DNA from 3 places in the Ensifer sp. KUDG1 genome. Region 3 is predicted to be linked to each of the others. Evidence: predicted binding sites of a transcription regulator. Region 3 holds the regulator's gene; each other region holds the start of a gene.
What was found. Region 3 encodes LexA, which represses DNA repair genes until DNA is damaged. Its sites were predicted from a motif close to TGTTCNNNNTGTGTTCNG; they were not measured.
Positions count from the first base shown of each region.

Region 1 (10,040 bases), on a different contig from region 3:
CGCGCGGCCGGAGGAACCGATGCCGCGCGCCTGACGTTTGGTGAGGCGGATCTCCTGGAGGAGCGGGGCTGGGCCGAGGCCTTTGCCGACGTTTCTTACGTCGTCCACACCGCCTCGCCATTTCCGGCTCGCTTGCCCATCAATGAAGATGATCTGATCGGGCCGGCCCGTGACGGCACGCTGCGGGTGCTCAGGGCTGCCCATGCGGCCGGTGTCAAACGCGTCGTGCTCACGTCGTCGGTCGCCGCGGTGATCTACGGGGCAGGGCGAGCGCCGTTTACGGAGGAGGACTGGAGCGATCCGCAGTCTCCGCTTGCGACGCCCTATTACCGCTCCAAGACCTTTGCCGAACGCGCAGCCTGGGACTATGCGGCGGAAAGTGGCCTGGAGCTTGCGGTCGTCAATCCCGGCATGGTGCTCGGGCCGGTTCTTGGCCACGATATTGGCACATCCGTCGCCGTGGTGCGCAACCTGCTCAAGGGGAATTACCCAGCCTTGCCGAAGTTCGCCGTGCCTGTTGTCGATGTGCGCGACGTGGCGGATGCGCATGTGCGGGCCTTGACCGTCGCCGCGGCAGCGGGCGAGCGCTTCCTGATCGCGGGAGAGACGCTTTCCCTTGCGGATATCACCGCTATCCTCCGGCGCCGGTTCCCTGAACGCGCGGGCAGGCTTCCAAGGTTCGTCCTGCCCAATTGGCTGGCGGGACTTGCCGCACCCTTCGATGCGGGCTTGCGTCTCATCGTGCGCGAGCTCGGGCATGACTCACGCATTTCCAACGAAAAGGCGCGACGCGTGCTCGGGTGGCAGCCACGCTCGGCGGAGGACGCGGTCATCGCCTCGGCGAACAGCCTGATCTCGGCCGGCCTCGTCTGAGGCATGCAGGCGCGTCAGTCGGTAAAGCGGCGCGCGACCCAGGAATAGCCATCTTCGACATAGCGCACCGGCTTCGTCACGATGTTTTTCAGCTTTTCCCGATCGGGGATCGCGCCTGACAGGAAGGCCAGCGTGCGTTTCGGCAATCCTTGCTCGGGTTCTGCCTCCGTCGCCGGAACGGGCAGCGCCTGGTTCTGCTGGGCGCCCGGCGGCGGCGCGGGCATTTCGGCCACACTTGGCGCCGAGCTCTCGCAAACCGCGACGACAACCGGGTAGTTCGCATTGGAAAACTTCGGCAGTTGCGCGTTCGATTCCGTGTCGCACTGCGCGATCGATGGCCAGCTCCCGTTGACCGTCGAGATGTACTGGCATTGGCTGACGTCGTGGTCGCAGCCGAGAATGGTCATGACTATCAGCGCCGCTTGCATCGCGTTCCCATCGTCTTTGCAGGTTGTGGTGGATCAACCTATGCCTGCATGATTCTCCTCGAAATAGGGCGATGTTGCCGGCAGCGCGGAACAAATTGTTTCAACCTGTTAGGCGGATTGATGGAGCGGCATGCGGACCTGCGCCATTTGACGTATTGGTCCAGGCGTTTGCCGGCGGTAGTTTGGCGCAAAGCAATTGAATGAAAAGGAAGAACCGATTGCCTGCCGTAATCATAGCCCAGGAGACGCCGCGCCAAGCAGAAGTCCTGCGTCTTCTGGAACTCTCCGACGCCTACGCCGCCTCGCTCTATCCCGCCGAGAGCAACCACATGGTCGATCTGTCGAGCTTGGAAAAGCCGGAGGTATCGTTCTTCGTTGCGAGGCGTGACGGCGATATCGTCGGCTGCTGCGCCCTGGTGGATGCCGGTGACGGGACGGCGGAGATCAAGCGCATGTTCGTCGATCCCGAGGCGAGGGGGCTCAGGGTCGGCAAGCTGTTGCTGCAGGCGTTGGAGGCGCGCGCAGCGCAAGTTGGATTATCGGAAATCCGCCTTGAAACCGGCATCTATCAGCCGGAAGCGATCGGCCTTTACAAGGCGGCCGGCTATGTCGAACGCCCGCCGTTCGGTGAATATCAGCCGGATCCGCTAAGCCTCTTCATGGAAAAATCCGTTCGCCCGACGGCATGAGGTCAGGCTGCCAACATTCTCGGTAAACGAAAACGGCGGCCGTTGGGCCGCCGTATTGATTTGGACTGTTGTGACCCGAAGGGCTCAGATGTCCAGGTTGTCCGCAAAGACGGCGCGTTCCTGGATGAAGCGGAAGCGCGCATCCGCCTTCGTGCCCATCAGGTTGTCGACCGCCTCGCGCGTGCCCTCGAAATCGACATCGTCGATCTCGACTTTCAGCAGCGTGCGGAACTTCGGATCCATCGTCGTTTCCTTGAGCTGCGCCGGCAGCATCTCGCCGAGGCCCTTGAAGCGGCCGATCTCGACCTTGCCGCGACCGGCAAACTCGGTACGCATCAGTTCTTCGCGGTGTGCGTCGTCGCGGGCATAGAGCGTCCTTGCGCCCTGGCTGATGCGATAGAGCGGCGGCACGGCGAGATAGAGGTGACCGCCGCGGATCAGCTCGGGCATCTCCTGATAGAAGAAGGTGATCAGCAGCGAGGCGATATGGGCGCCGTCGACGTCGGCGTCGGTCATGACGACGATGCGCTCATAGCGCAGGTCCTCTTCGCGGTACTTGCTGCGGGTGCCGCAACCAAGCGCCTGGATGAGGTCGGCGATCTGCTGGTTGGCGCCGAGTTTTTCGCGACCGGCGCTTGCGACGTTCAGGATCTTGCCGCGCAAGGGCAGGATTGCCTGGTTGGCGCGGTTGCGCGCCTGCTTCGCCGAACCGCCTGCCGAGTCCCCTTCGACGATGAAGAGCTCGGCGCCTTCGGCGGTGTTCTGCGAGCAGTCGGCAAGTTTGCCGGGCAGGCGCAGCTTGCGCACCGCCGTCTTGCGGTTGACTTCCTTTTCCTTGCGCCGGCGCACGCGCTCCTCGGCGCGTTCGACCACCCAGTCGAGCAGTTTGTCGGCTTCGGCCGGATTGTCGGTCAAGTAGTGGTCGAAGGGATCGCGCAGCGCATTTTCGACGATGCGTTGTGCCTCGACGGTGGCGAGCTTGTCCTTGGTCTGGCCGACGAACTCCGGTTCTCGGATGAACACCGACAGCATGCCGGCGGCCGAGATCATCACGTCATCGGTGGTAATGAGCGCCGCGCGCTTGTTCTGCTTCAGTTCGGCGTAGTTCTTCAGGCCCTTGGTCAGCGCGATGCGGAACCCCGCCTCGTGCGTGCCGCCTTCGGGCGTCGGAATGGTGTTGCAGTAGGAATGAACCTGCTGATCGCCGCCATACCAGGTGACCGCCCATTCGAGCGAGCCGTGGCCGTTGGCCTTCTCCGACTTGCCGGCGAAGATCTCGCGGGTGACGGTGAATTCCTTGCCGAGCGTCGCCGCCAGATAGTCCTTCAGGCCGCCCGGGAAGTGGAAGACCGCCTTGTCCGGGATTTCCGAACCTTCCTGCAGCAATGACGGATCGCAGGACCAGCGGATCTCGACGCCACCGAAGAGGTAGGCCTTCGAGCGCGCCATGCGGAAAAGCCGGCCGGGTTCGAAATGTGCGTGCGGTCCGAAAATGTCCGGGTCCGGATGGAAGCGGACGCGCGTGCCGCGGCGATTGTGCACGTCGCCGAGTTCCTCGAGCCCGCCCTGCGGAATGCCGCGGGAGAAGCGCTGGCGGTAGAGCTTGCGATTGCGGGCGACCTCGACTTCGAGCGCGTCGGAGAGCGCGTTGACGACGGAAACGCCGACGCCGTGCAGACCGCCCGAGGTCTCATAGGCCTTGCCGTCGAACTTGCCGCCGGCATGGAGCACCGTCATGACGACTTCGAGCGTCGACTTGCCGGGGAATTTCGGATGGTTTTCGACCGGGATGCCGCGGCCGTTGTCGGTGACCGTCAGGAAGCCGTCCGCGTCGAGATGGACCTCGATGAAGTTTGCATGACCGGCGACCGCTTCGTCCATCGAGTTGTCGATGACTTCGGCAAAGAGATGGTGCAGCGCCTTCTCGTCGGTGCCGCCGATATACATGCCCGGACGACGGCGGACGGGCTCAAGGCCCTCGAGCACCTCGATCGCCGACGCATCGTAATCGCTGCCATCGCTGCCCTTCGGGGCAGGGCGCGGTTCTTCGCGCGCGATGGGGGCTGCAGCCACGGCCGGCTTGGCGCTCGGCTGAACGGGCTTCGGTTGCTCGGGCATTGAGAAGAGGTCGCTGTTGTCGTCCATGGGGCCGTTCGGATCGTTCCTGTCGTTCGGGAATGCCAGAGGCCTTAGCAAGCCCCAGGCTTTGCCGCCATCCCCCGGCGGTCGAATCACCTGAATTCTGCCAGACTCTCACAGGATACGCGAACAAAAGGAGAATTTCTGGCGCCGCCCGCCGGTGATTTTTCGCATGAACGGCCGTGTTTCTGGCCAAGTGTTGCTTTGCGGTGCGGCCAATGGCAAGGCTTGCGGCCAAAGAGGGAGCCCGTCATTTGGCCGTGTCCACAGTTGTTTTTCCGTTTCGCGCCTGCCTGTTCGCCCTGGCCCTGGCAATTGCCGCTTCGCCGGCAGAGGCTCAGACGCTCAAGCCCTACAAGGACGAACTGTTCTCCTATGCCAAAGTGCTCGGCCAGGAGGATGGTGGCGACGACCTGACGGTCGACTACCAGGAACTGCGGGACATCAACGAGCGCGACGAAATCCCCGAGCGCCGGGTGAAGCGCGCCTATGTGTCGCTTGGCGTCAAGAGCGAGCAGGTCAACGAAACGCTCGATATCGGCGGCCGCGCGCTCGACGTGACCCGTGTCGGCCCCGATCGCGGCGCCGGGTTTTCGGTCATCTTCATCCATGGGCGCGGCGGCGACCGCCGGCTGGGTGCCAATGACTTTTCCTTCGGAGGAAACTTCAATCGGCTGAAGAACCTCGCCGTTGCCAATGGCGGCGTCTATTACGCCCCGAGCGTCCGGTCCTTCGATACGGCAGGGGCCGCTGATATCGTCGGCCTGGTCCGATACGCGTCCGAACGTTCCGGCGGTCGTCCGGTTGTGCTCGCCTGCGCCTCGATGGGAAGCTTCATCTGCTGGGGTGTCTCGCGCGACGCCTCCGCGGTCGCGGCACTCTCCGGCATGATGGTGATGGGCGGCGTCAGTGATCCGGACTTCACGAAAAGCGCCGCTTACAAGGCGAAGCTGCCGATGTTCTTCAGCCATGGCAGTCGTGACAGCGTCTATCCGGCCGAAGGCCAGAAGGCGCTCTATCGCGCGCTCAAGGCCAAGGGTTACCCGACGCGCTTCGTGCTGTTCGAAAGCGGCTCGCACGGAACGCCGGTGCGCATGACCGACTGGCGCGATGCGCTAAACTGGATTGGCAGCCGCTAATGCGTGTCGCGCAAAAGTGTGCAGCGGTTTTGCGGCAACGACATGCATAAAAACAAGAGCTTAATGTCTGTCGCGTGAAACCTCTTTCACGCGACAGACATTAGGCGTCTCCCTGCTGCTGCGGATTTGTTAACCAGCCCGCCAATTTGCGAGCGAAACAGGGCCGCGCGTTTCCACTCTGGAAAGTTGAAGTCGTGATGATACCGGCAACTATGGCTGGGATAGACTTCATGGACGCGCGCACCGAGACACGGCACATTCCGCTGTGTGTGGATCTTGACGGCACTTTGCTGGCCGCCGACACCCTGTGGGAAGGGGCGGCGATCATCCTGCTGCGCAATCCGCTGATGCTGTTTCCGATGCTGTTCTGGCTGGCAAAGGGCAAGGCACGGCTGAAGCATGAAGTGGCGCTTAGATCCGGCCGCCGGGCGGAAGATTGGCCCTATCGGCAGGCCGTCATCGACCGGCTTGCGGAGGAAAAGAAGAACGGGCGCGAACTCGTGCTCGTGACCGGCGCGGCACCGTCCGTGGCAAACGACATCGCCGCCCATGTCGGCATGTTCTCCTCGGTCATGCATTCGACCGACGCGCTCAACCTGACGAGCAGCAACAAGCGCCGGGCGCTGGTCGAGCGCTTTGGCGACGGCGCCTTCGACTATATGGGCAACAGCCGTGACGATATCGCCGTCTTCGAGGTGGCGCGCCGCGCAATCGTCGTCTCGCCCGATGCGGCCGCGGAAAAATGGCGTCGCAACCATGATGCCGAGCGGCTCGATACCGGCAATGTCAGCGCGCTTGCACCGCTGAAGTCGATCCGGGTGCATCAATGGGCGAAGAACGTGCTCATCGGCGTCCCGATGATCCTCAATCACGAGGTGCTGCACTTCGATGCGATCGTGAGCGTCATCATCGCCTTCTTCGCCTTCAGCTTCCTTGCTTCCGCCGTCTACGTCATCAACGATCTCTCGGACCTTGCCAACGATCGCCGCCACGCAAAGAAGCGCTTCCGGCCGCTCGCGAGCGGCCAGATGTCCGTGCCGACGGCGCTGGTTCTCGCCGGCTGCCTCATCGTCGCTTCCGTGGCGCTGACCCTTCTGTTGCCCTGGAAGTTTGCCGGGGTGCTCGCCTTCTACGCCTGCGCGACGACGGCCTATACCTTCGTGCTGAAGCGCAAGCTGCTCGTCGACGTGTTCACGCTTGCCGGCCTCTACACCACGCGCATCGTCGCCGGTGCGGCCGCGACCGGTACGGAACTCTCCTTCTGGCTGGTCTCCTTTGCGATCTTCTTCTTCCTCAGTCTCGCGCTGGTGAAGCGTTACGTCGAACTGCACGAGTTCGAGGACAAGGACGGCGGCAACGTGCCGGGGCGTGGCTATCTCGCCGTCGACTTCGAGATGGTCGGTCAGGCCGGCGTTGCCTCGGCCTTCACCTCGGCCCTGGTTCTGGCGCTCTACGTGCACAGCAAGGAGCTGCAGGAGATGTACACTACGCCCTGGGCGTTGTGGCCGCTCTGCCCGCTGGTGCTCTATATGTTGCTGCGCATCTGGATGCTTGCGCGCCGCGGCATGCTGCATGAGGATCCGGTCGTTTTCATCATGCGCGACTGGCGCAGCCAACTGACCATGCTGATCGGCGCGCTGCTGATCCTATTTGGAGCCATCGGGCCGCAATGACGCTGCAAGACCATGAAAGCTGGGGCCGCATCGACAATCGCGTGCGGCCTGGAATTTCGCCTGACGACTATGAAGACCGGCTCGGTAGCCTTGAGGCCGATGGCTATCTGCCCTTCGGCAACGGACGCAGCTACGGCGACAGTTGCCACAACGATCGCGGAACGCTGATCGAAAGCAACCTTCACGGCCGCATCCTCGCCTTCGATCCCGGCACCGGCATGATGACCTGCGAGGCCGGCGTGACGCTGCGCCAGGTGCTGGAACGGGCGATCGAACATCGCTTCTTCCTGCCGGTGACGCCCGGCACGGCCTTTGTGACCGTCGGCGGCGCGGTCGCCAACGACGTACACGGCAAGAACCATCACGCACGCGGCACCTTCGGCAATCACGTGACGCGTTTTACGTTGCTGCGCTCGACCGGCGAACGGCTGACCTGCACGCCGGTCGAAAACCCGGAACTCTTCGCCGCGACCATCGGCGGCATGGGGCTGACCGGACTGATCCTGACCGTCGATATCCGGCTGATGAAGGTGCCGTCGCCGCACGTGCAGCAGCACGCGATCCGATTCGAAAACCTGGACCAGTACTTTGCCCTCGTCGACGGCGTCGATGCCGAGCATGAATATTCCGTTGCCTGGATCGACCAACTCGCCAAAGGATCTCGCATGGGCAGGGGGGTGCTGCTTGCCGGCGATCATGCCGATGGTTCCTGCGAACTGCCCGACATCCCCAAGGGATTGAAGCTGTCGGTGCCGTTTTCGCCGCCGTTCAACCTGCTCAACCGGGCAACGCTCAAAGGCTTCAACGAGTATTATTTCCGCAAGGTGAAGCCGGGCGAGACGGTGACGACCGTTCCCTGGACGTCCTATTTCTATCCGCTGGATGCGATCGGCGCCTGGAACCGGCTCTACGGTCCGCGCGGGCTTTACCAGCATCAGAGCGTCTATCCCGCAGAAAACGCGCCGCAGATCACGGCCAAGCTCATGGAAACCGCCCGCCAGGCCGGCCATGCGTCGTTTCTGACGATCTTGAAGCGGTTCGGCGATATCGGCTCCCGGGGCGTCCTGTCCTTCCCGCGTCCCGGTTTTACTTTGACGCTGGACTTCGCCAATCAAGGTGAACGGACAGTAAAGCTGCTCGATGCGCTCGATCGCATCGTGATCGAGGCAGGCGGTGCGATCAATCCGTACAAGGATGCCCGCATGAGCTCGCAAGTCTTTGAAAAGTCTTTTCCTTTCTGGAGGAATCTCGAAACGTTGCGCGATCCGGCGCTGGTTTCGAACTTCTGGAAGCGCACCGCTCTGGCTTTGCCAGAATGAGAATGCAGACAATTTTATTCAATTAAATGCGCAAACTTCACGGAATATCCGTCTCTTGCCCGTAAGTAGATTTTCGGGACTGGGAGTAAAACTATGAAATATATTCCATTCATTCTCTTTACCGTGCTCACCAATGCCGCCGCGCAGCTGATGCTGAAGCAGGGCATGATGACGCTCGGACCGATTTCGATGACGGCCGAAACCGCGATCGTCCGGTTGTTTCAGATCGTCTTCAACCCTTGGGTCTTTGCCGGTCTTGCGACCTTCGTCATCTCAATGGCGTCGCATCTCTACGTGCTGTCGAAGGTCGAGCTTTCCTTTGCCTATCCGTTCCTGAGCCTGGCTTACGTTCTCGTTGCCGTCTTCGCCTATTTCGTCTTTCGCGAAGATCTCAACACCTGGCGCATCGCCGGCATCGCGCTGATCTGCGCCGGAACCGTTCTTATCGCCCAGTCGGGCATTTCATCCCATGCCGAAGACAAGCCGACTGAGGCCGCCGGGGTGAGCACCGCAGAATTCGGGAGCAAGTCATGAAACATATCATCTTTGGTGGCGATGGCTTCGTTGGCCGTCATCTGGCGGAACGCCTCGTCAAGGAGGGCGAGGAGGTCGTCGTCGCCGATATCGTCAAGTCCGACCTGCCGCATTACGGCCGCGTGCGCTTTGTCCATTGCGACGTCACCGATCTGGAGGCCGTCCAAAAGGTCGGGATCGGCGCCGACGACATGATCTACAACATGGCGGCCAAGATGCTGTCGCCGTTGCAGGTCCGCGCCAAGCGCTGGGAGTTCTTCTGGCCCGTCAATTATTACGGTGCCGAAAACATCATGAAGGCGATGGATGCCGCCGGCGCGTCGCGCCTGGTGCAGTTCACCACCGACATGATCTATGGCCACACCGTACAGTCGCCGCAGACCGAGGACCATCCGGCAAAGCCGCTCGGTGAATACGGCAAGTCGAAATGGGCGACCGAACAGCTGGCCATGCAGTGGCGCAAGCAGGGCATGAACATTTCGATCTTCCGCCCGCGCCTGATCATCGGCCCCGGCCGCCTCGGCATCCTGGAGAAACTGTTCAAGCTGATCGATTTGAACCTGCCGGTGCCGATGATCGGCTCGGGCAAGGTGCCCTATCAGTTCATCTCGGTGTTCGATTGCGCCGAAGCCGCGCGGCTTGCCTGGAAGGGCGGCGTTCCGAACGAAGCCTACAACCTTGGCTCCGACAATCCGCCGTCGGTGCGCGAACTGCTCGGCAACCTGGTCAAGCATGCAGGCTCGAAGTCCATTCTGCTGCCGACGCCCGCCTTCGCGGTCAAGCAGACGCTGGCCTTCTTCGACCTGATCAACAAGCCGATCATGGACCCGGAACAGTATCTGATCGCCGACGAGATGTGCGTGCGCGAGACGGGCAAGCTGAAGCGCGAGCTCGGCTGGCGCGCGGAATACAACGATGGCGACATGCTGATCGCCGCCTATGACGAGTACCGGGCCAAGAAGATGGGCGCCGCAGCTCCTGCAGCTGTCGCCGTGCCGGCCGAATGAGGGGAGATATCATGCTGGACAGACCGAACCGTGTCGCCGTTGCCGCCCCTTCGCTTGATGGCGGCGTGGCAAGACCCGCGCTGATCACCGTCGATGAGGCCAAGGCCATGTCGATCGGCGACATCACCACCGCCTTCAAGGATCACCTGAACCCCGGCCAGCTGCATTTCATGAAGCTCCTCGGCTTTCACAAGGTGAAGATCGAGAGTGCCGAGGGCATGTTCTACACCGACCAGAAC
Region 1 is NZ_JBNDIG010000012.1:156,415-166,454, reverse strand. It holds gene M2267_RS26105 (SDR family oxidoreductase) at 1-873, shown strand, start outside; gene M2267_RS26100 (hypothetical protein) at 888-1,301, opposite strand; gene M2267_RS26095 (GNAT family N-acetyltransferase) at 1,520-1,990, shown strand; gene parE (DNA topoisomerase IV subunit B) at 2,075-4,135, opposite strand; gene M2267_RS26085 (alpha/beta hydrolase) at 4,348-5,268, shown strand; gene M2267_RS26080 (UbiA family prenyltransferase) at 5,499-6,941, shown strand; gene M2267_RS26075 (FAD-binding protein) at 6,938-8,260, shown strand; gene M2267_RS26070 (EamA family transporter) at 8,354-8,794, shown strand; gene M2267_RS26065 (NAD-dependent epimerase/dehydratase family protein) at 8,791-9,801, shown strand; gene M2267_RS26060 (aspartate aminotransferase family protein) at 9,813-10,040, shown strand, end outside.
Region 1: parE (DNA topoisomerase IV subunit B) is a predicted target of LexA. The motif match lies at 4,255-4,272, and genes of this name have one in related genera.

Region 2 (10,040 bases), on a different contig from region 3:
CCTGCGCTATGTCTTCCTCGTGCCCACGGCAACGGCCGCCGTCTTCATCTTCGGCGCGGTCGAATCAGGTGGCCTTTCACTGTTCCTCATCTTTGGAACACGGTCCGGTTTCAGCGAATCGCAGGCGGCGCTGCTGCTGACCGTCATGGGCGTCGGCAACTTCATCTTCCAGATCCCGGTCGGCATGCTTTCCGACAGGGTCAAAGACCGCCGCACACTGCTCTCGGCGATGACGCTGATCGGCCTCATCGGCGCACTGTTCCTGCCGCTCTTGGTCGAGAGCTGGTTTCTGATGGCAATCGTGCTGTTGTTCTGGGGCGGCTGCGTCTCCGGCCTCTACACGGTCGGCCTTAGCCACCTGGGCTCACGGCTGCAGGGCGCGGATCTCGCGGCCGCCAACGCGGCCTTCGTGTTTTCCTATGCCGTCGGTACCGTCGCTGGGCCGCAGGCGATCGGCGCGGCGATGGACGCTACCGGCAACAACGGTTTTGCCTGGGCGATCGCCGGCTTTTTCGGTCTCTATGTCGCGCTTTCGGTGGTCAGGATCGTTTTGAAACCAAAACGGTCTTGACTTTTCGGCCGCGATTTGTAGTTTCGCGCCAACCTTGCCCGTGGCCCGCAACCGGTTGTCCACGGCTTTCATTGTTACAAAGGCAGGACGACCATGGCAAAAGCCACCACCATCAAGATCAAGCTGCTTTCGACAGCCGACACGGGTTTCTTCTACGTCACGACCAAGAACAGCCGTACGATGACGGAAAAGATGACGAAGACCAAGTACGACCCGGTCGTCAAGAAGCACGTCGAATTCAAGGAAACCAAGATCAAGTAAGATCGCCGGTTTTCGGGAATTGAAGGGCGCCGACCGCAAGGTCTGGCGCCTTTTCCTTTTTGGGCCAGCGCCTTGGGCATCTCGCAAATTTGCCGAGCGCAACGCGTTCACGCCGGCGCCAGCAAACGGCTCGCCCTCCCCGGCTCTTGCCCCAGAATCAAAACGCCGCCCCGAAGGCGGGACGGCGTGTCGGAAAGGGGGTCGGCTGGCCTCTGACTGCGGCACGAGGATTCCGCGGACGCCAAAAGCCAACCGACCGACCCCACGACCCAGGAGATGCGGCGGACCTGAGCATCATGGGGTAACGAATATCGCAGAAGGCCGATGCCCCCTCTTTCATGAGCATCACCTGAAAATAAAAAAAAATCAACGAATTCTTAATGCGCGGAGCGGTGCCGCTCGGCGCATGGTTAATTCTGTATCAGACCTGGACAGGCACACTGCATGATCCCTGCTGCTACCCAAACTCCCCGGTAGCAAGAGGTGACGCGAGAATACAACTTTGAATGCAGGCCGCAAGAGGCGGCCCAAGAAATTCCTTGAAGGGCGCCGGGGCCCGAGACGCGTTGGCCGCGGCTCAGGCGGCGGCTGCCACCACCCGGTTACGGCCTTCGTGCTTGGCCTGATAAAGCGCCGTGTCGGCGCGCTTCAGCAGCGCTTCGGCCGTGTCGTTGCCGGGCCGGAGCGTCGCAATCCCCATGGATGCAGTGACCTTCAAGGGGCCATCCGCCTGCGGGATCGCAAAGGGCAGGCTTTCGATGATCGTGCGCAGACGTTCGGCGACACCGGCTGCCATTTCGGCGGAGGTGTCCGGCATCACCACGATGAACTCTTCGCCGCCGAACCGGCAGGCAAGATCGGCTCCCCGCACCGTCGTGCGGATGCGATTGGCGAATTCCCGCAGCACTTCGTCGCCGACATCGTGACCATAGGTATCGTTGACCTGCTTGAAGCGGTCGATGTCGGTCATGCAGATGGACAGTGGCCTGCCGCGCGCGGCGGCTCGATCCATCAGCAACTTCAGGTGCGTGTCGAAATAGCGCCGGTTATGCAGCCCGGTGAGGCCGTCGGTGACGGCAAGCTCGATGGTCTGCTGCACGCTAGACCGCAGCCTGTCGTTGCAGTGCTTGCGCCGGATCTGGGTCATCGAGCGGGCGATCAGCTCGTTGGGATCGACCGGCCGCATCAGGTAATCCGTCACGCCGAGATCGAGCGCGCGCACGACCAGTTCGTCGCTGCCCTGCTCGGCGATCAGCAGGATCGGGATGAAACGGGTGCGCTCCAGCGAGCGCAACTGCGAGCAGAGCCGCAGCGGATCGTAGTCGTCGAAATTCGCATTGACGATCACGAGGTCGAAATTGTTCTCCGCCGCCTCGAACAGTGCGGCCTGCGGATCGGAGATGACCGAGACCTCGGCGATCGGCTTCAGCGCACGCTGCAGCCGCTCCTGCGACGAGCCGCGGCCATCGACGAGCAGGACGTTGCCTGGCTCGTCTGGCCGGTCCGCCCGGCCGATATCCTCAAGCCCGATCGTCTGCGCCGTCTGTGCCCGCAGGCGCAGCTCGTCGCTGACGTTCTTCAGCCGCACCAGGCTCTTCACCCGCGACATCAGTTGCAGATCGTTGACGGGCTTCGTCAGAAAATCATCGGCGCCGGCCTTCAGGCCACGCACGCGGTCCGAAGGCTGGTCGAGCGCGGTGACCATGACCACCGGGATATGCGCCGTCTTTGGGTTGGCCTTCAGCCGCTCGCAGACTTCGAAACCATCGAGGCCGGGCATCATGATATCGAGCAGCACCAGATCGATGGGCGTCTTTTCGCAGAGCGCCAGGGCGGCATAACCGTCACTGGCCGTCAGCACGTCGAAGTACTCGGCAACCAGCCGGGCCTCGAGCAGCTTCACATTGGCCGGAACATCATCGACAACAAGAATACGCGCAGTCATATCAATTTTCCCGCCGCTCAGGCATCGCCCAGGTAGGTTTTGATCGTCTCAATGAACTTTGGTACCGAGATCGGCTTGGAGACATAGGCTTCGCAGCCGCCCTGGCGGATCCGTTCCTCGTCGCCCTTCATGGCAAAGGCGGTAACCGCGATGACCGGGATGACGTGCAGTTCGTCGTCTTCCTTCAGCCACTTCGTCACTTCCAGGCCGGAAACCTCCGGCAGCTGAATGTCCATCAGGATAAGATCGGGCCGATGCTTGCGCGCAAGCTCGAGCGCTTCCATGCCGTTGCGAGTCTGGATCGTCGCATAGCCGGAGGCCTCGATCAGGTCGCGGAAGAGCTTCATGTTCAGCTCGTTGTCCTCAACAATCATCACCTGTTTGGGCATGTCGATCCCTTGCTGTCCATCGTCACCTTGCAAGTCTCCTCAGGACAATTAACGTGCGGAGCCGACGACTCGACCCATTTCCTCAACGTCAGAGATAGGCCTATTTGGTTGAAAAATAGGTAACTCCGCACGTAAAAACCATACGGGGACAAACCATTGAAGAGCGCCGACGAAATTGCAGTAGACATCCTCGCGTGGCTTGCCGGCGAGCCGGAACTCCTGTCCCGCTTCCTGGCGCTGACCGGCACGGACCCGACGGCGCTGCGCAACGCCATCGCCGAACCCGGTTTCATGGGCGGGCTCGTCGCCTTTCTGATGGACCATGAGCCGACCCTGATGGCATTCTGTACAGCGACCGGTACGGCGCCCGAAGACGTTGTGCGCGCCCATACGGTGCTTTCCGGCCACGCAGGCTTCGAGGATTGAGGGTGGCAAACGCGCCGACAGTTCACAGCATCACGCTTGGCAACCGCCCGCTGATCGTCAGTGACATCGACGATGTCGTGCTCGAATTCATCAATCCGTTCAAAGCGTTCCTCGGGAGCTGCGGCCATGTGCTGCTGCCCCGGTCGTTCCGCCTGACCGGCAACATCATTACGCATGCGGACGAGCAGCCAGTGGCTGAGCCGGAGGTCAAAATCTTGCTCGACGCCTTCTACGGCTCGCAAGATCGTTGGCAGACGCCCGCCACCAGGGCCGTCGAGACGCTCACCGCATTGTCGGAGGAAGCCGATATCGTCTTTCTGACCGCGATGCCGCCGCAGCACGCCACGGTCCGCCGCGCGCTTCTCGATCAGCTCGGCCTTCCCTATCCGCTGCTTGCGTCCGAAGAGCCCAAGGGCCCGATCGTCCAAAAACTTCACGGCGGCCGAACCGTCCCGCTGGTCTTCATCGACGACATGCTTCGCAATTTGCGATCGGTGAAGGATCACGCGCCGTCCTGCCTGCCGATCAACCTCATGGCCGACTCGGATTTCAAGGCGCTCGCGCCGAAGCTCGACGCAGACATTCGTGCTGTCGCCGATTGGCCGGAGGCAGCCGCCGCCATTCGTGCACATTTCCGCGGCTAGCCCGAACCGGCTGCCCGTCGGCGCAAATTCAGCTACGCCAGCGCTGCGCGAGACGCGCCCGGCGATCCTTTTCAACGGCGACAATTGCATTGTGATTTCCAATCGCGCCTCCTTGAGACTCGCTAGAGTAGAGCTTAAGGTCGCAATGTTCAATATTTGTTCCCGATATGCCCGACAGCGCTGCTCACTCTCCAGGCTTCTGCCGCGACTGCCTCAAGGAACAGGCGGCGTCCGTGCGGCGCTGCCTAGCCTGCGGCAGCCCGCGCATTCTGCGGCATGCGGAGCTCTATGACCTGACGCTGGCGCACATCGACTGTGACGCCTTCTATGCCTCGATCGAGAAGCGCGACAACCCGGAGCTCGCCGACAAGCCTGTGATCATTGGTGGCGGCAAGCGCGGCGTGGTCTCTACCGCCTGCTACGTCGCCCGCATTCACGGCGTGCGCTCGGCGATGCCGATGTTCAAGGCGCTGGAAGCCTGCCCGCAGGCGATCGTCATCAAGCCCAATATGGAGAAATACGCCCGTGTCGGCCGCGAGGTGCGCACGCTGATGCAGGAACTGACACCGCTGGTGCAGCCGCTGTCGATCGACGAGGCCTTCCTCGAACTCAGCGGCACGGAGCGGCTGCATCACGATCCACCGGCGCGCACACTTGCGCGGCTTGCCCGCCGGATCGAGTTGGAGATCGGCATCACCGTCTCGGTCGGCCTCTCCTACTGCAAGTTCCTCGCCAAGGTCGCCTCCGACCTGCAAAAGCCGCGCGGCTTTTCCGTCATCGGCCAGGCCGAGGCGCTGGAGTTCCTGCGCGAGAAGCCGGTGACCCTGATCTGGGGCGTCGGCAAGGCCTTTGCCGCCACGCTGGAGCGTGACGGCGTGCGCACCATCGGGCAATTGCAGACCATGGAGGAAGGCGACCTCATGCGCCGCTACGGCACCATGGGGCAGCGGCTCTTCCGTCTGTCGCGCGGGCTCGACGAGAGAGCGGTCGAAATCGACGGCGAAGCCAAGAGCGTTTCCGCAGAGACGACGTTCAACGACGATATCGCGCGCTACGACGACCTTGTCACGCATCTGCGGCGCCTCAGCGAGCAGGTGGCCCACCGGCTGCGAAAGTCCGAACTCGCCGGCCAGACGGTCGTTCTCAAGCTCAAAACCGCCGACTTCAAGATCCGCACCCGCAACCGGCGCCTGGATAGCCCTACCCGCCTTGCCGACCGCATTTTCCGCATCGGCCTGCAGCTTCTCGAAAAAGAGGCGGACGGAACGAAGTATCGGCTGATCGGCATCGGCGTCAGCGATCTCTCCGCCCCGGATCTCGCCGATCCGCCCGATCTCGTCGATCCCGCGGCCACCAGGCGCGCTGCGGCCGAGGACGCGATCAACAAACTGCGCGACAAATTCGGCAAGGCGAGCGTCGAAACCGGCTACACTTTCGGCACCAAAAAACGCGATCCGTAAAACCGCAGGCGCGCTTGCTCGAGCAGACACACCTCGCAGAGCGATCACGCAACCTTGATCGACCCCACACACATCAGGATGAATTCCTTAAAGATTGGCGACTAGGCTTGTTCGCCAAGTCACGTGTTGGGTTGAGTGTATGGTATCGCGTTTCGCTCTCACCGCCAGCGTCGTCGCACTGCTCTTGTCGCCGGCCACCGGTTTTGCAGGCAGTCGCGGGCCGCTGCAGATCATCGTCTCGAAGGACCAGCAATCGCTCGTCGTCTATGACGGCGACGCTGTCATTGCGACGTCGCCGGTCTCGACCGGCAAGGCGGGTCACACCACGCCATCGGGCATCTTTTCGATCCTCGAAAAGCGGCGCCATCACAAGTCGAACATCTATTCGAACGCGCCGATGCCCTTCATGCAGCGGCTCACCTGGTCGGGCATTGCGCTGCACGGCTCCAACCATGTGCCGGACTATCCGGCCTCTCATGGCTGCGTGCGGTTGCCGAGCCAATTTGCCGCCTCGCTCTACAAGATGACCGAGCGCGGCGTGCACGTACTGATCTCCGACCGGCAGATAACACCCCTGGAGGTTAAGAGCGCCCTGCTCTTTCGCCCGGCTCCGATCGACCTCCAGCCACCGCTTTCCGACGTGCCACTGAGACCCGCGATCAGCCAGGCCGGCGACACTCCGGTGGAAGTGGCAATGCGGGAGCCGCCCGGCGGCGCCCATTCGGCGCGCTCCACCGAGGAGCCGATCCGGATCCTGATCACCCGCAGCGACGCACGCGACACCATGCGCGAGGTTCAGTCGTCCCTCGATTTCCTCGGCTACGCACCCGGTGCGATCGACGGCCATGCCGGGCCAGCGACGATTGCGGCCCTGCGCGCCTTCCAGGCAAGCGAGGGCCTCGACGGCGACGGCAAGCTGACGCCGGAACTGACCGACAGGCTTCTGCACAAGGCCGGCCGTACGGCGCCGCAGAACGGCAAGATCCTCGTGCGGCAAGGCTTCAAGCCGCTCTTTGAGGCAGGGCTTACGATCGACAAGCCGGAAGAGGCACTCGGAACCCATTTCCTCCAGTTCCGCCACAATGAGGAGCAAGGTGCCGAAGGCAAATGGTTCGGCGTCTCGCTTGAGAACCACCTGCCCGCCTCGACGAAGAAGCGCCTCGGCATCTCCATGGAGGCCGATCCCTTCGCCTATAATGTCATCCAGCGCACGCTCGCGCGCATGACGATCTCCGACGATGTGCGCAAGCGCGTGGAAGCGTTGCTCGCCGAAGGCTCATCGCTCTCGATCGCCGATATGGAAAGCGGACTGGAGACCGGTCAGGGCACCGATTTCATCACCATCACCCGGACACGTCCCGGCAACTGATCCGTCCCAGACCGGCAGACGACACCCGAGCAGCGTCCGGCCGCCGGTCGCCAGGTTCCAAACCTGGTCAGACGCCGCTCCGCTGCGATCGAGCAGGTGTGCCCTCTCGGACTACACCAGTTCGACGTCGATGACGCCCGGCGCCGAGCGCAGTGCTGCAGCGATCTCCGGTGAAATCCGGAACTTCTCGCTCAGCTCCACCTCGATCTCGCGCTGGCCATTGTCCTTGATGACGACGAAGGAGACGAGACCATCGCCCCTGGTGTTGAGGTGCGAAGCGATCGATTTCAACGGGCCGGAATCACGCACATAGACGCGTAGCGCCTTCTGCAGTTGCAGCGATTCTTCTTCGAGCGAGCGCAGCGTCTGGATGCGCAGGCCGATGCCTTCCGGCCGCTCTTCGGCAGCCACCGTCATGACCAGCGATTTGCCGGGCTCGAGCAGGTCTCGATACTGGTGCAGCATCTCGGAGAACAGAACCGCTTCGAACTGGCCGGAGGAATCCGAGAAGGCAATGATGCCCATCTTGTTGCCGGTTCGCGTCTTGCGCTCCTGCTTCGAGGTCACGGTTCCGGCGAGCCTTCCGGCCGTTGCCCCCTTTTTCACCGAGCCTGCGAAATCGCCGAAGGTTTGTACGCGCATCTTGGCGAGCAGCGCATTGTAGGTGTCGAGCGGATGGGCTGAGAGATAGAAGCCAAGCACCTGGAACTCGCGGTGCAGCTTTTCCGAGGCGAGCCACGGCGTGTAGGTCGGAAGCGCAATGCGTTCCGGCCCGGTGGCAGCACCTGCGCCGAACATGTCGCTCTGCCCGCTCGTCTTGTTTTCCTGGGCACGCTGGGCAAATCCGAGAATGCGATCGAGCCCGCCGACCAGTTCCGCCCGGTCATAGCCAAAGCAATCGAAGGCGCCGGCGGCAATCAGGCTTTCAAAGACGCGGCGGTTGAGAAGCTTGGGGTCGATCCGCAGGCAGAAGTCTTCGAGGCCTGCAAAGGTCTTGTCGCCGCGAACCTCGACGATGTGCTCGACGGCCGATTCGCCGACGCCCTTGATCGCTGCAAGCGAGTAGTAGATGCGGCTCTCGCCCGTCTGGAAATGCCGGAACGAGGTCTGCACCGACGGCGCGATCACCTCGATGCCCAGGCGCTTGGCATCCTGGCGGAAGTCGTTGACCTTTTCGGTGTTGGACATGTCGAGCGTCATCGACGCCGCCAGGAACTCCACCGGATAATGCGCCTTCATGTAGGCGGTCTGATAGGACACGATCGCGTAGGCTGCCGCGTGCGACTTGTTGAAGCCGTAGTTGGCGAACTTTGCGAGCAGGTCGAAAATGAGGTCGGCCTGCGGCTTCGACACCTCGTTCTTGACGGCGCCGTCGACGAAACGGGCGCGCTGCTTGTCCATCTCCTCCTTGATCTTCTTACCCATGGCGCGGCGCAGAAGATCGGCCTCGCCGAGCGAGTAGCCAGAAAGCACCTGGGCGATCTGCATCACCTGCTCCTGGTAAACGATAACGCCCTGGGTTTCCTTGAGCAGGTGGTCGATCTTCGGGTGGATCGACTCGACCTCCTCCTCGCCATGCTTGCGGGCATTATAGACCGGGATGTTCTCCATCGGACCCGGGCGATAGAGCGCCACGAGCGCAATGATGTCTTCGATACAGTCGGGCCGCATGCCGATCAGCGCCTTGCGCATGCCGGCACTTTCCACCTGGAACACGCCGACCGTTTCGCCGCGCGACAGCATCTCGTAGGTTTTCGGATCGTCGAGCGGGATGCTCGCGAGATCGACCTCAATGCCGCGCTGCTTCACGAAATCGACGGCGACCTTCAGGACGGTCAGTGTCTTCAGGCCGAGGAAGTCGAACTTGACGAGACCGGCCTGCTCGACCCACTTCATGTTGAACTGGGTGACCGGCATGTCGGAACGCGGATCGCGATACATCGGCACCAGCTGCGACAGCGGCCGGTCGCCGATCACGATGCCGGCGGCGTGGGTCGAGGCGTGGCGGTAGAGGCCCTCGATCTTCTGGGCGATATCGAGCAGGCGGGCAACCACCGGCTCCTTCTCGGCCTCTTCCTGCAGACGCGGCTCTTCCTCGATCGCCTTGGAAAGCGGCGTCGGGTTGGCCGGGTTGTTGGGCACCAGCTTGCAGATCTTGTCGACCTGGCCATAGGGCATTTCCAGCACGCGGCCGACGTCGCGCAAGGCGGCGCGCGCCTGCAGCGAACCGAAGGTGATGATCTGCGCCACCTGCTCGCGGCCGTACTTGCGCTGCACGTAGCGGATCACCTCTTCGCGCCGGTCTTGGCAGAAGTCGATGTCGAAGTCGGGCATCGAGACGCGCTCGGGATTGAGGAAGCGTTCGAACAGCAGCGAGAAGCGCATCGGATCGACGTCGGTGATCGTCAGCGCATAGGCGACGAGCGAACCGGCACCCGAACCGCGACCCGGCCCGACGGGGATGTCGTGCTGCTTGGCCCATTTGATGAAGTCGGCAACGATCAGGAAGTAACCGGGAAACTTCATGCGCTCGATGACGCTCAATTCGAAGGCCAGGCGCTCGCGGTATTCCTCTTCGGTGTAGCCGGGCGCCATGCCGAGCCTCGCGAGACGATCTTCAAGACCCTCCTCCGCCTGGCGACGCAGTTCGTCCGACTCGGCGCGCTCAGCCTCCTCCGGATCCGCCGTCGCGCCGGTAAAGCGCGGCAGGATCGGCCCACGGGTCTTCAGCATGAAGGAGCAGCGCCGGGCGATCTCGAGCGTGTTTTCCAGCGCCTCGGGCAGATCGGCAAACAGCGCCGCCATTTCCTTGCGGCTCTTGAGATAATGGTCCGGCGTCAATCGGAAGCGGCTGTCGTCCGAAACCATGGCATTGTGCGCGACCGCCATCAGGGCGTCATGCGCCTCGTAGTCGGAGGGCGACGGGAAGAAGGCTTCGTTGGTGGCGACAAGCGGAATGTCGAACTTGTAGGCCA
Region 2 is NZ_JBNDIG010000005.1:45,671-55,710, forward strand. It holds gene M2267_RS14550 (MFS transporter) at 1-571, shown strand, start outside; gene rpmG (50S ribosomal protein L33) at 665-832, shown strand; gene M2267_RS14560 (PleD family two-component system response regulator) at 1,410-2,777, opposite strand; gene M2267_RS14565 (response regulator) at 2,795-3,166, opposite strand; gene M2267_RS14570 (DUF3572 domain-containing protein) at 3,323-3,592, shown strand; gene M2267_RS14575 (hypothetical protein) at 3,595-4,236, shown strand; gene M2267_RS14580 (DNA polymerase IV) at 4,404-5,696, shown strand; gene M2267_RS14585 (L,D-transpeptidase family protein) at 5,836-7,065, shown strand; gene dnaE (DNA polymerase III subunit alpha) at 7,177-10,040, opposite strand, start outside.
Region 2: M2267_RS14580 (DNA polymerase IV) is a predicted target of LexA. The motif match lies at 4,383-4,400, and genes of this name have one in related genera.

Region 3 (10,040 bases):
TGGAGATCGGTATGACAAACGCCCGTTGCTTCGTATTTGACCAGGATCTGCCCCGGCTGCGGCGTGGGCACCGCCAATTCGTCGATCGTCAGCGGCGCGCCGAATTGCCGGACCACGGCCGCCTTCATCATCTGAGCCATTTGCCAATCCTCCTCCAATCGCCGGGCCACGGAGAGGTTTCTGATGGGAACAGCGGGCCGGCAGGGGCCTATCTCACATACGAAAATCGTGTAATTGGCGCGGGCATCATGGCGTTCACAACCGGTGCCCGGACGGCATTTCATGGTTGGCGTGTACCGCCGACACTTCAACGAGGCTCACGGAGCGCCATCGTCCGGTTGCAGGGTAAACCCGCCGGCAGAGTTCGACAATGGGTGGAGTTCAGAAGCGGTTCAGAGCCCGACGGCCTCGCTCCTCCTAGCCGGATCGAGCAACACTTATCGGGCAACGACGTTCGAGCGGGCGTGCTGGCGCGCGTCTATTGACAGGCTCGGCGGCCGTCGTGTTGACTGGATGGCACGGGGCCGTAGCTCAGTTGGGAGAGCGCCGCAATCGCACTGCGGAGGTCGAGGGTTCGACTCCCTTCGGCTCCACCAAGGCAAACAGAATTGAGCCAATTGCCGAAGCACTGGAGGAGTGGCTGATTTGTAATCAGCAGATCGCAAGTTCGAGTTTCTCTGGGGACACCACTCGTCCCGGCCACCGCCCGGCCTTCGCGCAACAACGCCCGCTCGCGCGCCCCTGTTTTCAGAGGCTAAACGGATCCCGTGCCGAGCGTTTTTCGCTCGGTGCATTGAACGGATCCGCCTTCTTCTCCTTGGACTTGCGGCCCTCGTCGGCGATGATCTCGTCGACTGCCTTCTGGCACTTCATCAGCTCTTCGGCTGCGGGGCCGGTGCCACGCAGGCTGAGATTGGCGATGACGCGATCTTCGAACGCGATGGCCAAGCCCCGCTTGCGCACGAAGCCCGTCAGGAACTCGGCGTCGGTCACGTTCACGAACAGAAACTTTCCGCTCGCGTCGCCAGCGGCGGTCGCCGAAGCGCTCCAGGGCTCGGTCTTGTCGAAGCGGAACGTCAGGTCGTATTCCTTGCCGACCTCGAGCGACCGCCAGTCGTCGCTGGCGAAGCTCATGTAGAGCGGCGACTCGGAGCCCTTGGGATAGAACCCGAGGCGCAAGGTGACGCCGCCGTCGAATTCCGACGAGATGAAGCAGGAGCCCTCCATCGAGGTGTCGGATGCAACGGTCCAACCGTCGACGTCCTTCCACTTGATGATTTCGGACTCCTCAGCCGCAGCCGATCCCGCGGCGATCAGACAGCTTACCAATCCGACCAGCAATCTACGCATGCAAAACCCCCGTTTGCCCGCATTTTGATAGGTCCCCGCGCCGCTGTCGAGGGTACCGAGCCCGATACCAGCAACATTTTAGGAATATTCACCTCTCTGCGGCAAGCGGACGCGCCCATCACATGGCAAAAGGATCTTTCGACGACTTGGTCTGGCCGCCACCGGCAAACGGATCGTTGTTCGGGGCAGTGCCACCGGCGCCAGCAAAGGGATCGTTCGCTGCCCCCTGCCCGCCATTCGGGATCAGGGCGCTCACCGCCTCCTGACATTTGAACATCTCGCTCACCGCCTTCATCGAATCGCGCAGGCTGAGGCTCGCGACGACGCGTCCCTCGAAGGCCAGCGCCAAGGTGTTCTTGCGAACGAATTCGGTAAAGAAGTCGGTGTTGGAAAAGTTGACGACGAGGGCCTTGGCGCCGGTAAGATCGACGCCGAACGCAACGGCCGGCCACTGGCGACCACGGTCGAGCTGCAGGGCGACGTCATATTCCCGCTGCGGCTCGATGGATTTCCACTCGGCATTGCCGATCGAAAGAAACGCCAGGTTCGCCGACCCCCGCGGATAAAACCCGATACGAAGGATCGCGCCGGCATCATAGCTCGTCGCGGCGTAACACGAGCCTCCAAGGGAAGGATCGGACCCCACCGTCCAGGCGTTGATCCGTTTCCAGATGTTCGAACGCCCTTCTTCAGCAGACGCCGCTCCGGCCGTGAGCAACAGACCGAGCACCACCAACGACAATCTACGCATGCAATTACTCCACTTTCCACGCAAAGTTATCTTTTTTTGACCTCCTGTCGAGACGGTGAAGCCCCTTCCTCGCAGGGATTTTTGCGCATCCCCCACCCCCGGCCCCAGAGCCGATAGTGCCGGTGCGTTCTTCGCCCGTCGCAAGAGGAACGGTCAAGATGAACTCGAGGTGCAGCGGCTGGCGCAAATCAGACACAGCCTGCAGGCAAAGAGCTGTTGAACACGGCAGAGTGATCGCCATGCTTGCTGGACTTCGGAACGAAAGCACGGTTCACATCGTTTCCCACCCTGTAGTGCCACCCCTTCATCAAGTGGACGTTCCCCGTGCTTGCCGCCCTGCTTCTCGCTTCGATAGTCGCATCGCCCAATATGCCTGACGTCAAGCTCAGCGCTGCGACGGTGGATGAACTCCAGACCGATTTCGAACGGGCCGTGCCGTGCCACCAGATCGATGGACGCAACGTGTGGAAGGGCGCGCTGGCGTTCTACATCCAGTCCTTCGTTTATGACGGCGACACGCCCGTCGCGACCGACGCGGCCGACGCGGTGCTTCCGGAAGACAACAGCGCAGAGACGGTGAAGGAGTTCGAGGACGCCTGCTCGACCTCGCAAGCGACCTAAATCTCTCCTCATAGAGCCCCGTGATTCGCTCGAATCAGCTGCGCGACTGGTGCCTGCCGGCGCGTTTTTGGCACGCACCGTCGCCGATAGGCGCCCTGCTCCCGCAAAAGTGACCGATCGACACCCGCAGAAGCGGCCAATTGCCTGAATTCACGGAATTTTAGGCACTTGCGGAACACATATGGAACAGATAGTGTCTGTTCTTGATTTGTTTCACGCCTCTGGAGCGACGTGCCATGCTGACCCGCAAGCAACAGGAATTGCTTCTGTTCATTCACGAACGCATGAAGGAGTCGGGCGTACCGCCGTCATTCGATGAAATGAAGGATGCGCTCGACCTGGCGTCGAAGTCCGGCATCCACCGTTTGATCACCGCGCTCGAAGAACGCGGCTTCATTCGCCGGCTGCCGAACCGGGCGCGCGCGCTCGAAGTCATCAAGCTTCCGGAAGCCTACGCCGCCGGCCAGCAGCAGCCGCGCAGAGGCTTCTCGCCGAGCGTGATCGAAGGCAGCCTTGGAAAGCCGCCGGCGGCCGCTCCTGCCGCGCCGAAGCCCGCCCCAGTTGCCGAAAGCACGTCAGTTTCCGTCCCGGTGATGGGGCGCATCGCTGCCGGCGTTCCGATCTCGGCAATCCAGAACAACACCCATGACATCACCGTGCCGCTCGACATGATCGGCAGCGGCGAACATTACGCCCTTGAAGTGAAGGGCGATTCGATGATCGAGGCCGGCATCTTCGATGGCGACACGGTGATCATCCGCAACGGCAACTCGGCCAATCCCGGCGACATCATCGTGGCGCTCGTGGACGACGAGGAAGCGACGCTGAAGCGCTTCCGTCGCAAGGGCGCGTCGATTGCGCTCGAAGCCGCCAACCCCGCCTACGAGACGCGCATCTTCGGACCGGATCGCGTGAAGATCCAGGGCAAGCTTGTCGGGCTGATCCGCCGCTACCATTGAGCTGCAGGCAGAACACCGGATCAAAAAAGAGCCTCGCCAAGGCAATTGGCGAGGCTCTTTCCATTTCGGGTGAAATCCAGATCGTCTATTCGTGGATCGTATATTCTCCGAGCTCGCAGAGATCCTGCGTGTCCTCGGTCGTATCGAGGGCCGAGCCCTCCTCGAATTCGAATCGCATGTCGTATTTGCAGACGTCCCGCCCGTCGGCAATGGTGATCTCCATGCTCTCGCCGGGGTTCAGGACCTGCCGACCGAAAACATCGTCTTCCCACTCATTGACGCCGACCGGTGACGTATAGAAGTTCGTCAGTACCACGCTGGTGTTGTTCTTCAGCTGGAAAACCAGGTCGTCAGCGTGCGCCTCAATAGCGGTCGCCGCAAAACACGCCAACGCCGTCAGGATCAGTCTCTTTTTCATTGATGCCATTGCCTCCGTTCTTAATGTTGACGGACGCTACCGATGCGGCTGATCTCAGCGGAGTCATCGTTCCCCCTCTACCGATTTCACCGAAGCGATAAGATCCGACGGAGGCATAGGAGACGTGGCTTGCGCGGACGTGGGGTCGCGAAACGACCCGCGCTGCCCTAAGGCAGAACGTCAAACCAATTCAAACGAGGTGAGATTTTTGGAGGCCTCGCCCGGAATTGAACCGGGGTACAAGGATTTGCAGTCCTCTGCGTCACCACTCCGCCACGAGGCCTCACAGCTCGGATAACCAAGCGTTGGCGCGGATTTAGAATGATTGCAGAAAAACCGCAAGAGGCATTTTCTGAAAAACGCGCCGTCGATTTGTTGGATAGATACTTTCCACAGAACGATCGCCGATGCCCGCCGATCGGCTCCCGGTTGATCTCAGCACCAGGGCGTCGGGCGTCCATCCCACGGGCGCACGAGCCCCTCGGAGACAAGCACGCGTCCAAGAGATTGATCGCCACGGGTAACCAGGCGCAGTTTTTCGCCGGCCTTGGCGTCTGATCGCCCGCCTGCCGAAACCAGCTTGAAGTCGCCCGCGTTCAGCAACTCGCGCAGGCGCTGCTTGGCGTAGAAGCCGCGCGAACGCTCCTTGTCGCAGCTTGCCTGGCGGATTCGCGGCGCATCGACGTCGGCGACACGGATCGTCTCGCCATGAAAGACGAAGGTGGAGCCATCGATCACGCAGTTGTCGTTGCGAATGCCGCAGAAATAAAACTGGTCGGTGCGGATGGACGCCGTCTTCACCTCTTCATTCGGCCGCACGACGGGGGTTGGCGGCGTGACGCCGACATTCACCGACGGCACCGGTGCGGCCAGGGCGACCTTCGTGACCGGGTCGGGCTTCGGATTAGGCTTGTGCCTGTCCGCCTGATGCGCGACGCGCTCCTGCGCTTCAGGAACGGCACGCGGAGGCTTCGGCTTCGTTTCCGTTCGCGACGCAAAAGCCACGACATCGGAAACCACGGGCCAGTGCCGCAACTCGGCGCGATGGTCATAGGCCATGACGCCGCCAAGGGTGAGCGCTGCGGCCAGATACCACGGCGCCATGCCGCCCTGCTTGCTGCTGCTTCTGCCCGAACTGCGGCGTCGACGTTTCGTAGTGGCTTTGGCCATCGGTCCCCATCCTGATTCGAGACCGCATTATGCGTTTGATGGGTTGCCGAAAAGTTTTCGAGGGTACCCCAACAGAGGGGAAGCCTGCGACGAACCGGTCATTCGCCCTGAGCATCACGGCGGTTCTTGAAATATTCGGGAATCGAACCGCGACCGCCCGAAGGACTGGGAACGGCCCCTGCCCGCAACAAGAGGAGCGGCAAACGGCGTTCGGCTCAGGAACCCTTCGAGGAATTGGTTTTCCCGCGCCAGCGCGCCCACCAGACGGCCAGGCGACGACGACGGCGGCGAACCGAGGGAATGTCGTGGGAAAGCACGATCAGGCCCAGCGGTATCATCCAGAAGCCCAGCACGGGCAGGAAGCCGAGAAAACCGCAGAACACCAGCAGCGAACCCAGCAGGATGCGCAAGAGCGGAGAGTCGGGCAGCGCGATGCGCCATTTGCCCAGCACGATCTGTCGTGTCTGCGGATCAATGCCGAAATGCATCTGCTTCCTGTTTTTATTCATCATTCCCTATCCGGCGTGTTTTCCCACAATTGGGGACTTCTCCACAGCCTCGCAACGGAACTTGTCATTTTTTTTGAAAAAAGCGCTTGGCAAATCAGAAAAGCATGCGTATTAGCAGCCTCACTTCTGAAGCGCACAGCACAACAGCGGCGCGGATGATCCCTGGTAGCTCAGCGGTAGAGCATTCGACTGTTAATCGACAGGTCGCCGGTTCGAATCCGGCCCGGGGAGCCACTTTCTAAAAGAGCCATTTGCAGCGATGCGAATGGCTCTTTTTCATTTTGCACCTATGTTCCCTGGGTGATCAATCCCCAACCTCCCGATGGTTCTCCATGACAAAGGCCGCGGCGCCGCCCATCATCGTCTGGTTCCGCAAGGATCTTCGCCTGGCCGACAATCGCGCCCTTTCGGCCGCTGCCGGCGAAGCCGCCGTCATTCCCCTCTATATTCGCGAACCCGCCGACAGCGGCAACGGTCCGCTCGGCGCGGCTCAGGAGTGGTGGCTGCACCATTCGCTTGAAGCTTTGGGCGCAAGTCTTACCGAGTGCGCTTCAAGCCTCGTTCTTCGATCAGGCACGCCGCTGGACGTGATCGTCGAGATCGCGCGCGCAAGCGGCGCGGAGCGCATCTACTGGAACCGCCGCTACGACCCGAGCGGCATCGCCACGGATACCGCGCTTAAGAAGGCGCTGGCCGAACGGGGCATCACCGCCGAGAGCTTTGCAGGACAGTTGCTGCACGAGCCCATGCGGCTGCTGACGACCACGGGCGGCCCCTACCGCGTGTTCACGCCGTTCTGGCGCGCGCTCGAGCTGAAAAACGAGCCGGCACCGCCGATCGACCGGCCGCACCATATTGCAGCACCGGAAACCTGGCCGCGATCGGAGCGCCTCGACGACTGGTCGCTGTTACCGACAAAGCCGGACTGGGCAGCAACATTCAGCGAGGTCTGGACGCCGGGCGAAGACGGCGCGGCCACCCGCCTCGAAGAATTCATCGACGAAAAGCTCGACGCCTACAAACGTCGCCGCGACTTTCCCGATGCGGATGGCACATCCCTGCTCTCGCCCCATCTGGCGTTTGGAGAAATCTCGCCGGCGCAGGCCTGGCATGCGGCAGCCGGCCCCCAGGCCGACAGCGGCGAAGGGGCCGCCACCTTCCGCAAGGAGCTCGCCTGGCGCGAATTCTCCTACCATCTGCTGTTTCATTATCCTGAGCTCCCCCGCCGCAACCTCGACCGTCGATTCGACCGCTTCCACTGGCTGAACGACGAGGACAATTTCACCGCCTGGACCAAGGGCCTCACCGGATACCCGATCGTCGATGCCGGCATGCGCCAGCTGTGGCGTCACGGCTACATGCACAATCGCGTCCGCATGATCGTCGCCTCCTTTCTCATCAAGGACCTGCTCGTCGACTGGCGAAAGGGAGAAGCGTGGTTCCGTGACACGCTAGTCGACGCGGATCCGGCCAACAATGGCGCAAGCTGGCAGTGGGTCGCCGGATCGGGCGCGGACGCCGCACCGTTCTTCCGGATCTTCAATCCGCTGCTGCAGGGCGAAAAATTCGACCCCGATGGTCTCTATGTGAAGCGCTTCGTGCCGGAACTGGAGCGCCTTTCCCCGCGCTATGTCCATCGCCCCTTCGCAGCGCCCGCCACAGCCCTTGCGGAAGCCGGCATCGAACTTGGTACGACCTATCCCAAACCGATGGTCGACCATGCCGTTGCGCGGGATCGGGCACTGGCGGCTTTCCGGCAAGTCACAGGCGCGCCGGGAGATTCCGAGGGCCCATAGACCCTCCGGTAGAATTCCTCAGTTGGCGTCTTGCCCGATTGCGGCTAGGCTCACCTTACGGATGCAACAGCTGAGGGGGTGGTGTGTGCGTAACCTGGAAGCCGATTTTGCTGCATTTTCCGATGCGGTGGAGCTATCTTCCGACAACCTGGCGACGGCCGTGCGGGATTTTCCGCTCAAGGCGCGCATGGTGCTTGGCGCCTTGGTGCACCTTCAGGTGGGAACGCTGATGCTCGCCACGCCAGATGGTCGCCGGCTGGTGATCAAAGGCGCCAGGGCCGGCCCCAGCGCCATCCTCAATCTCAACAACTGGAACCTGCCCCAGCGCGCCATTTCAGGCGGCACCATCGGGGCCGCGGAAAGCTACATCGACGGCGACTGGGACAGTCCCGATGTCGGCGCCTTTCTCGAACTCTTCCTCGTCAACGCCGAAATCGGCAATAATTTCCCGAACCGCGCGCGCGGACTTCTGCGCCTCTTCGACAAGTTCCTGCACTGGCGCAATGCCAACACCCGCTCCGGCGCCCGCCGCAACATCCAGGCCCACTACGACCTCGGCAATGCGTTTTACAGCGAATGGCTCGATCCGAGCATGACCTATTCGTCCGCGCTCTACGCCACCGGCGCCAACGATCTCCGCTCGGCGCAGAAAGCCAAGTACCGCGCGCTGGCCGAGGCGACGAATCTGCGTGCCGGCGACCACGTGCTCGAGATCGGTTGCGGCTGGGGCGGCTTTGCCGAGTTCGCGGCAGCGGAAATCGGCTGCAAGGTCACCGGGCTGACGATCAGCCGCGAGCAACTGGCCTTCGCCCGCGAGCGCATGCAGCGGGCCGGCCTTGCCGACCGTGTCGAACTGAAGTTCCAGGACTATCGCGAGGAAACAGGCACCTATGACCGCATCGTCTCGATCGAGATGTTCGAGGCGGTCGGCGAAAAATTCTGGGCAACCTATTTCTCGCAGCTGAAGCGGTGCCTGAAACCCGGCGGCAAGGCCGGACTGCAGATCATCACGATCAAGCCCGAATCCTATGAGGAGTATCGCTCCAATCCGGATTTCATCCAGAAATACGTCTTCCCAGGCGGGATGCTGCCGACGCGCGAGCATCTGGTCGAGCTTGGCCGCAATGTCGGCCTGCGGATGATCAACGACTTCGGCTTCGGGGTAGACTATGCCCGCACGCTCGGCGAATGGCGGGAGCGGTTCTGGGCGGTCTGGAACCGGATCGAGCCGCTCGGCTTCGACCTGCGCTTCAAGCGGCTGTGGGAGTTCTACTTCTACTATTGCGAGGCCGGGTTCCGCGCCCGCAACATCGATGTCCGGCAGATCGTCTTCGAGTGAAGCGTACGCCGCGTCTTTACCGCGTCACCCGTAGCGCTTAAGAGGCGGTCGATCCAAGTTTCTGTTCAAAGGTACAGCATGCGTCTTGCATGGTTTTTCCTCGCGCTCGCCATCGCGACCGAAGTGGTGGGCCTGACGGTGATGAAGGCCGCTTCCGAAAGCGGCTCCTACCTCGGCCACATCGTCATGTATGTCTCGATCGCGCTCTCCTACGTCTTCCTGGCGAAGGCCGTGAAGACGATTTCGGTCGGCGTCGCCTACGCGATCTGGGAAGGTTCGGGGGTCGCCATCATCACACTGGTTTCGGTTTTCGTCTTCGGCCATGTGCTGACCGGACGCGAAATGCTCGGGCTTTCGATGGCGATCGTCGGCATCCTGCTCGTCAATGCAGGCGAGTATCATGAGGAAAACGAAGCAGCGCGTGAAGGAGCCGCCGATGAGCGCGCCTAGCATCTACTTCGTTCTCGCGGTCGTGGCCGGCATCCTCGATATTGGGGCCAACCTTGCATCGACGAAATCGGAGGGGTTCGCCCGCCGTGGCTGGGGCATTCTCTCGATCCTGCTGGTGCTCGCCGCCTTTGCCTTCCTGGCGGAAGCCACCAAGGGCATGGAGCTCGCCATTGCCTATGCCGTGCTTGGCGCAACCGGGATCTTCGGGACGGCCATCTGTGGCCGTTTCCTGTTCGGCCAGAAGCTGAAGCCGATCGGCTGGGTCGGGCTGGCGCTCATCTTCGGCGCTGTGCTGGTGCTTCACACCGCCTGACGCGGGTGCCCGCCGGGTCCGGCGTGCTTCTTGCCTTCCATGGCCTCCGCCTTGCCGCGGGTCAGCCAGCTCAACACGCGGAAATAGAGGCTGTAGGGCAAAAGATCCATGAGCTTCACCGCGTAGGCAAAGCGGCGCGGGAAGGCAATCTCGAACCGTCGCGACTTCAGGCCGGCGACGATACGCCTTGCCGCCTCCTCGCTGGTCACCGGTGCTGGTCTCAGAAATCGGATATGTGCGGTCCCGGGCGTATCGACGAAGCCGGGGCTGATGATCTGCAGCCTGATACCGAGCCGGTCCAGATCGAACTTCAGGCTTTCAGCCATATTGATCAGCGCGGCCTTGGTGGCGCCATAGGCGGCAC
Region 3 is NZ_JBNDIG010000002.1:961,075-971,114, forward strand. It holds gene adhP (alcohol dehydrogenase AdhP) at 1-140, opposite strand, end outside; tRNA gene M2267_RS10195 (tRNA-Ala) at 521-596, shown strand; gene M2267_RS10200 (hypothetical protein) at 748-1,350, opposite strand; gene M2267_RS10205 (hypothetical protein) at 1,469-2,197, opposite strand; gene M2267_RS10210 (hypothetical protein) at 2,471-2,722, shown strand; gene lexA (transcriptional repressor LexA) at 2,959-3,681, shown strand; gene M2267_RS10220 (hypothetical protein) at 3,767-4,099, opposite strand; tRNA gene M2267_RS10225 (tRNA-Cys) at 4,309-4,382, opposite strand; gene M2267_RS10230 (thermonuclease family protein) at 4,535-5,269, opposite strand; gene M2267_RS10235 (hypothetical protein) at 5,485-5,778, opposite strand; tRNA gene M2267_RS10240 (tRNA-Asn) at 5,938-6,012, shown strand; gene M2267_RS10245 (cryptochrome/photolyase family protein) at 6,111-7,574, shown strand; gene M2267_RS10250 (class I SAM-dependent methyltransferase) at 7,636-8,913, shown strand; gene M2267_RS10255 (SMR family transporter) at 8,992-9,363, shown strand; gene M2267_RS10260 (SMR family transporter) at 9,350-9,676, shown strand; gene M2267_RS10265 (SDR family NAD(P)-dependent oxidoreductase) at 9,664-10,040, opposite strand, start outside.